3 regions of the Adlercreutzia sp. CNCM I-6215 genome follow, and region 3 is predicted to be linked to each of the others. Evidence: riboswitches for the same ligand, from Rfam matches in the RefSeq annotation. Region 3 holds a riboswitch; each other region holds the start of a gene.

Region 1 (2,252 bases), on a different contig from region 3:
ACCTTCGAGGAGCTCATCGACGAGGTGGGCGTGGATGCCACCCGCTACCTCATGCTGTCTCGCTCGGCCGACCAGCCCATCGACTTCGACATCGAGGTGGCGAAGAAGAAGGACGCCTCCAATCCGGTGTACTACGTACAGTACGCCCATGCGCGCATCTGCTCGATCCTGCGCAAGGCGGCCGATGAGGCCGATGCCGCCGCCGTCGAGGCGGGGGAGATGACCATGGGCGAGCTCGCCGAGAAGATCATCCCCGAGGATTGCGACCTGACGCCGCTCACCCATCCCTCTGAGCTGGCGCTCATGCGCAAGATGGCCGACTTTGGCAACCTCATCGCCCTGGCGGCCCGCGACCGCGCGCCGTTCCGTCTGACCCACTACGCGCAGGATCTGGCGTCGCTGTTCCACCAGTTCTACACCAACTGCCACGTGCTCACCGACGACGCCGACGTGCAGACGGCGCGTTTGGCCCTGTGCGACGCCACCCGCATCGTGCTGGCCTTGACGCTGAACCTGCTGGGCGTGTCGGCTCCGGTGAAGATGTAGCCATCGGATTTTGTGCTTTCACCCATTTGAAATAATTTGGGTAATTGACTATCGGGAAGAACGGCCGTAATATCCTTCCCGTCGAACAACTACATAGCATCTTCAGGGCAGGGTGAGATTCCCGACCGGCGGTAAAGTCCGCGAGCCTTAGGGCTGACTCGGTGAAATTCCGAGACCGACAGTACAGTCTGGATGGAAGAAGATCTTCAGCGTGCGCGCGTATGCTCAAGGGCCCTGGAACCTCGTGTTTCAGGGCCCTTTGCAATGCGGGCGCCCCCCTGTCCTGAGGTGTCTTTGTGAAAGGAGGCATGATGGACGGAGGGCGCAGCGTCCCCGATGGGGCGCGAGGGGGCGTGCGATCGTCGGAAGTGGGTGCGCAATCAGCGGATGCCGACGGCTCGCTGCCCGCTGAGGCTGATGAGCGCTTCATGGCCCGAGCCGTTGAGCTGGCCCGGCGCGGAGCGGGATGGACGAGCCCCAACCCCCTTGTCGGCGCCGTCATTGTGCGAGACGGCCGTATCATCGGCGAGGGCTGGCACCACCGTTTCGGCGGTCCCCATGCCGAGAGGGAGGCGCTTGCGGCTTGCAGCGAGTCGCCGGCCGGTGCCACGGCCTATGTCACCTTGGAGCCCTGCTGCCATACGGGCAAGACGCCGCCGTGCACCGAGGCGCTTATCGAGGCCGGCATTGCGCGCGTGGTCGTGGGCGTGCTCGATCCCAACCCTCTTGTGGCGGGCAGGGGCAACGAGGCTCTGCGGCGGGCCGGCATCGAAGTGGCCGTGGGGGTCTTGGAGCCATCGTGCCGCGCTGTCAACGAACCGTTCCTGCACGCCATGGAGCAGCGCCGTCCCCTGGTGATAGCCAAATACGCCATGACCTTGGACGGGAAGGTGGCCACGCGGGAGGGGCTTTCTCGCTGGGTGACCGGAGAGGCGGCGCGCCGCCGCGTTCATGAGGACCGCCACCGCCATGCCGGGGTCATGGTGGGCATCGGCACGGCGCTCGCCGACGATCCTCTGCTGACGTGCCGCCTCGATGGACGCGAGGTCTCCCAGCCGGCGCGCGTCGTGGTCGATGCCGCCGCGCGCCTTCCCCTGGAATCCCAACTGGTTCGCACGGCAAGCGAGGCGCCCGTGATAGTGGCCGTGGCCGAGGGCGCGCTGCTGGCTCGCCGCAACGCCCTGGCCGAGCGCGGATGCGCGGTGGTTGCGGTGCCTGCGAGAGAAGGTCGCGTTGACCCTCGCATTCTCATGGAGCTGCTCTGGCAGCGCTTCTCTCTGGACTCCCTGATCGTGGAAGGGGGGCCGACGCTTCTCGGCAGCCTTTTCGACGAAGGTTTGGTCGATCGCGTCCAAGCCTACATTGCGCCCAAGATTTTCGGCGGCTTAGAAGCTTTGGGCCCCGTGGCGGGGCGCGGGGTGGGGGATCCGGCGGATGCGCCCGTCCTTTCCGAGGTGTCCCTGCAGATGATGGGAGGCGACGTGCTGCTGGAAGGGAGGCTTCAGCCATGTTCACCGGTATCGTAGAGGAAGTGGGACGCGTGCGTTCCCTGCGCGGCGGCTCCAAAGACGGCGTGCTACGCATTGCCGCCAAGCGGGTTTTGGGCGATGTGCGACTGGGCGACTCTATCGCAGTCAATGGTGTGTGTCTGACGGTGACGGACTTCGACGGCGGCTCTTTCACGGCAGATGTCATGCCCGAGACCC
Region 2 (2,252 bases), on a different contig from region 3:
CCTCGGCCACGGCGAGCATGAACTCCTCCTCGTCGGCAGCGGCGCCGTTCGGACCGATGGGGTTCTTCTTGTCGCCGGTCTCGACCTCCTTGGACACCATGATCTGGCCCTTGCGGTCGAACTGGAAGGCCACCGAGCCGGAGGTGCCGAGGTTGCCGCCGGAATGGGAGAAGGCAGCGCGCACATCGGCGGCGGTGCGGTTGCGGTTATCGGTCAGCGCCTCGCAGAGCACCGCCACGCCCGCCGGGCCGTAGCCCTCGTAGACGACGGTCTCGTAGTTGGCGGCGTCCTTGCCGGAACCGAAAGCCTTGTCGATGGCGGTCTTGATCTTGTCCTTGGGCATGGAATAGCCCTTGGCCTTCTCGATGGCGGCGGCCAGCGACGCGTTGTTGTCGGGGTTCGGGTCGCCACCCTCCTTGGCGGCCACGGTGATGTTGCGAGCCAGCTTGGAGAACAGAGCCGAGCGCTTAGCGTCCTGCGCGGCCTTGCGATGTTTGGTGGTTGCCCACTTAGAATGCCCTGACATGAATTAAGTCCCTTCGAAACGCGAATACAACAGCGGTTTATGGTACCACAAGGGCGCGAACGGGAAAACCCAGCTGCCGCGCTGCACGGTTTTTCTACGGAAGGGGCCGCGCGCAGAGAACGAGCGCATCGCCAGGTTTGTCGGATACGCGGCTGTGGCGCGCCCCTGGAAAGAAGCGCCACGTCCCGAGCAATCACCAACGGTATCCACAGATTTCCCAATTCGTGGGTTGCGCGGACTTCCATAAAGCACTATGATCGATCAACAATTGAACATGATCTTCAGGGCGGGGTGAAAGTCCCCACCGGTGGTACAGCCCACGATCCGCACGTCTTGCGCTTGCGGCTGATTCGGTGAAATTCCGAAGCCGACAGTTACAGTCTGGATGGAAGAAGATAGGAAGTGCTCCCCAGCGGAGCGCATCGGACAGTTAGAAGCCCTGGAACCTTTTGGTTTCAGGGCTTTTTTCGCAATCGTCCGCTCATCTTTTCGGAAGTGGCGCCCGAAGGTCGCAGCGATGCGTTGGAGGTGAGCGATGTCCCAGAAGTTAGAGCAACTCGCACGCGACGAAGCCTTCATGGCCCGTGCGCTGGTGCTTGCCGAGAGAGGGACTGGCTGGACCAGCCCAAACCCACTCGTAGGTGCCGTTATCGTGAAAGACGGCCGCATCATCGGCGAGGGCTGGCACACCGCATGCGGCCAGCCCCACGCGGAGCGGGAGGCGCTGGCCGCATGCGCCGAAGACCCCGCCGGAAGCACCCTGTACGTCACGCTGGAGCCGTGCTGCCATTGGGGCAAAACGCCACCCTGCACCGACGCTATCCTGGAAGCGGGCATTGCCCGCGTCGTCGTGGGCGCCCTTGACCCGAACCCTTTGGTGGCGGGCCAAGGGTGCGCGCAGCTGCGCGAGGCGGCCACGGTAGTGGAGACGGGGGTCCTGGAAGAGGGGTGCCGGCACCTCAACGAGGTATTCTTCCACTTCATTACCACCGGGCGCCCCTTGGTGGTGCTGAAATACGCCATGACCCTGGACGGGAAAGCGGCCACGCGCACGGGGGCATCCCGGTGGATCACCGGGCCCGAAGCGCGCGAGCGGGTGCATCGCGACCGACACCGGTTCGCAGCCATCATGGTGGGCATCGGCACCGCCCTAGCCGATGACCCCGCGCTTACCTGCCGCTTGGAAGGCGGCCCCTGGCGGCAGCCGCTGCGCATCGTGGTCGACTCCCAAGGGCGCTTGCCCCTGGATGCGTTGCTCGTGCGGACAGCCCAAGAGATACCGACGCTGGTGGCGGTGGGGCCGCAGGCGAGCGCCGAGCGCACAGGCGCCCTGCGCGAGGCCGGATGTTCAGTCTGGGCGTCGCCGCCGGCGGAAGGGGGCAACGGCGCAGTGAACCTGCCGGCCCTTCTCGATCACGCGGGCAGCTTGGGCATCGACTCGATCCTCGTCGAAGGCGGCCCTGCGCTGCACGGCGCCTTCATCGACGGCGGACTGGCGAACCGCGTGCAAGCCTATATCGCCCCGAAGCTTTTCGGGGGAGCAAGCGCGCCAGGGCCGGTGGCAGGTCGGGGCGTGGCGCTGCCCGCCGACGCGCTTCGCCTTTCCTCCCCCACCGTCACCGCCCTTGGGCCCGATCTGCTCTTAGAATGCGCCGTTTCCCCTTCAGTCGAAAGCGAGGCGACACCATGTTCACCGGCATTGTAGAGGAAATCGGCACCGTAAGGA
Region 3 (2,252 bases):
TCGGGATACCGAGGTTCTCCGGGCCGAAGGCGACGTCGTTCTCGATGAGGCTCGCCACCAGCTGGTCGTCGGGGTTCTGGAAGACGAGCCCGGCGTTGGAGCGGATGAAGTAGGTCTGCTCTGCGTCGCGGGTGTCGCAGCCGAACACGACCACCTCGCCCTCGTCGGGCAGAAGCAGCGCGTTGATGTGCTTGGCCAGGGTGGACTTCCCCGAGCCGTTGCCACCGAGCAGGCACAGAAACTGCCCCTGAGGCACCGTCAGGTTCAAGTGGCGGAAGACGAAGGCCTCGCCGTCGTAGGTGAAGGCGGCATCGCGGAAGTCGACGAAGACATCGGTGCTCATTAGCGGCCCTTAACCTGGTCTTTCTTCGGGGTGATGAGGTTCGAGATGGCCTTGTAGACGATAAGCGTCAGGATGGCGTTCAAAAGGCCCTTCAACAGGTTGAACGGGATGAGGATGGGCACGATCATGGCCACGACGGCATCGAGCGGCACGCCGAGCCATGCCGGGGTGACCACGAGGTTGCCAAGCACGGCCATGATGACGGCGAACACGATGCCGAGCACCAGACCGATGATGGCGCCCTTCAGGGTGTGAATCTTCTTGTACACGAGCGCCGAGGGCGGGATGAAGCCGATGACCACGAGCAGGTTCATGAGGGCGCCGGTGAAGTCGGCGAAGAGGATGCCGTGGGCCACCACCGAGATGATGCCGCAGGCGAGACCCGCCGCCGGGCCAAAGGCGAAGCCGCAGACCGCCGCGGGCATGATGGAGGCGTCGTAGGACAGCCATGCCACGCCGGGCAGCAGCGGGAACTCGACGAAGGACAGGAGCACCGAGATGGCGCACAGGAGCGCGATGGTCACGAGCACGCGGGTGGACCAGCGGTTCGTGTTCGCCATGGTCTTCTGGGCCGTGGGCGCCTTGGCCGGGCGCACCGTGGAGGAGCCGACAGCGGGGTGGGTCGTGGGTTTGTTGGCCATGATGGACCTTCTTTCTCTTCGCGAGGCGTATCTTCCGGAGCCGCTTCCCCTCGCAAAAAAGAAAACGAGCCTGTATGAATTCCTTTCATACAGGCTTCCATGATGTCGCGTTTCCGTTTGCATCGGCCCTGTCGGTCGGGGCGCCAGAAACGCGAACGTCTGCCTCTTCCATCCGGACTGTAACCGTTGGCCCCGGACTTTCACCGGGTCAGCCTGCGCTCTCGCACAGGGTCGCGGGCTTGCCGAGCGCCTAAGGCGCCGCCGTGCTTACCGCCAGTGAGGATTTCCACCTCGCCCTGAAACAGAATTCACGGGGCACATTGTAGGCGACGGCCGCCGCGCGCGCAACCCCTGGGGCCATTGGATGCGCGCGGCGGTCGATAGACGCCGCCGATGCCTCGGGACCTCCGGGCCTCGGGATCTCGGGGCCTCGGGACCTCCGGGCCTCGGGCCTCGAGGCCCCGGGGCCTCGCGCCGCCCGTCAGCGGCGACGGGGGTACAGCACGTAGCCGCGCTCGGTTTCGGCGCGCCCTTCGAAATCCTCGCCGCGTTCTGCAAAACGCGGGCGGTCGTGGGGGCAGATGTCCATGGAGAAGGCGTCGCCGACGGCGCCCGAGGCGAGCACCTCGTCGGTGGGGCCCGCATCGACGACCCTCCCCTTCTGCATCACCACGAGGTAATCGGAGTAGCGCAGGGCGAGATCCAGATCGTGGATGACCATGGCGACGGTCTTGCCCTCGCGGCGGTTCAGGTCGCGCACGAGGGCCATGAGGTCGTGGCAGGCGCTGATATCCAGATAGGTGGTGGGCTCGTCCAGCACGATGAGGTCGGTGTCCTGGGCGAGCGTGCGGGCCACATGGGCCCGCTGGCGCTCGCCGCCGGAGAGCTGGCGCAGGTCGTGGCTGCGAAAGCGCGCGACGCCGGCCCGTTCCATAGCGGCCTCCACGGCCGCGCGATCGTCGGGGCCGAGGCGTCCTCCCCAGGCCAGGTGGGGATGGCGGCCGCAGGCCACCAGGGCCTCCACGGTCATGGGAGGCACGCGCGAGCTCTGGGCCAGCACGGCCATCAGATGCGCCCGCTCGCGCGAGGCCAGCTCACCCGTGTCGTGGCCGGCCACTTCCACCCGCCCCGCCACAGGGCGCAAAAGGCCGGCGGCCAACTTCACCAGCGTCGATTTCCCGCAGCCGTTGGGACCGACGATGCTCGTCACCGCGCCGGCGGGGATGGCGGCGGAAAGCCCTTCCATGAAGGGGACACCCGGCTTGTAG

Evidence for each region. A riboswitch is a leader RNA that binds a small molecule or an ion and turns the genes downstream of it on or off. The one in region 3 is predicted to bind FMN.
Region 1: it holds a riboswitch for FMN, as region 3 does, so the genes downstream of both, ribD (bifunctional diaminohydroxyphosphoribosylaminopyrimidine deaminase/5-amino-6-(5-phosphoribosylamino)uracil reductase RibD) here and ACW4LP_RS07570 (ECF transporter S component) in region 3, are expected to answer to the same signal.
Region 2: it holds a riboswitch for FMN, as region 3 does, so the genes downstream of both, ribD (bifunctional diaminohydroxyphosphoribosylaminopyrimidine deaminase/5-amino-6-(5-phosphoribosylamino)uracil reductase RibD) here and ACW4LP_RS07570 (ECF transporter S component) in region 3, are expected to answer to the same signal.

Annotation. Positions count from the first base shown of each region.
Region 1 covers NZ_CDRVMA010000006.1:156,309-158,560, reverse strand. Annotated here, with positions in the region: gene argS (arginine--tRNA ligase) at 1-546, shown strand, start outside; FMN riboswitch at 641-754, shown strand; gene ribD (bifunctional diaminohydroxyphosphoribosylaminopyrimidine deaminase/5-amino-6-(5-phosphoribosylamino)uracil reductase RibD) at 855-2,072, shown strand; gene ACW4LP_RS06530 (riboflavin synthase) at 2,054-2,252, shown strand, end outside.
Region 2 covers NZ_CDRVMA010000002.1:268,387-270,638, forward strand. Annotated here, with positions in the region: gene ACW4LP_RS02860 (YebC/PmpR family DNA-binding transcriptional regulator) at 1-526, opposite strand, end outside; FMN riboswitch at 800-927, shown strand; gene ribD (bifunctional diaminohydroxyphosphoribosylaminopyrimidine deaminase/5-amino-6-(5-phosphoribosylamino)uracil reductase RibD) at 1,062-2,231, shown strand; gene ribE (riboflavin synthase) at 2,213-2,252, shown strand, end outside.
Region 3 covers NZ_CDRVMA010000008.1:59,767-62,018, forward strand. Annotated here, with positions in the region: gene ACW4LP_RS07565 (energy-coupling factor transporter ATPase) at 1-343, opposite strand, end outside; gene ACW4LP_RS07570 (ECF transporter S component) at 343-984, opposite strand; FMN riboswitch at 1,141-1,292, opposite strand; gene ACW4LP_RS07575 (ABC transporter ATP-binding protein) at 1,466-2,252, opposite strand, start outside.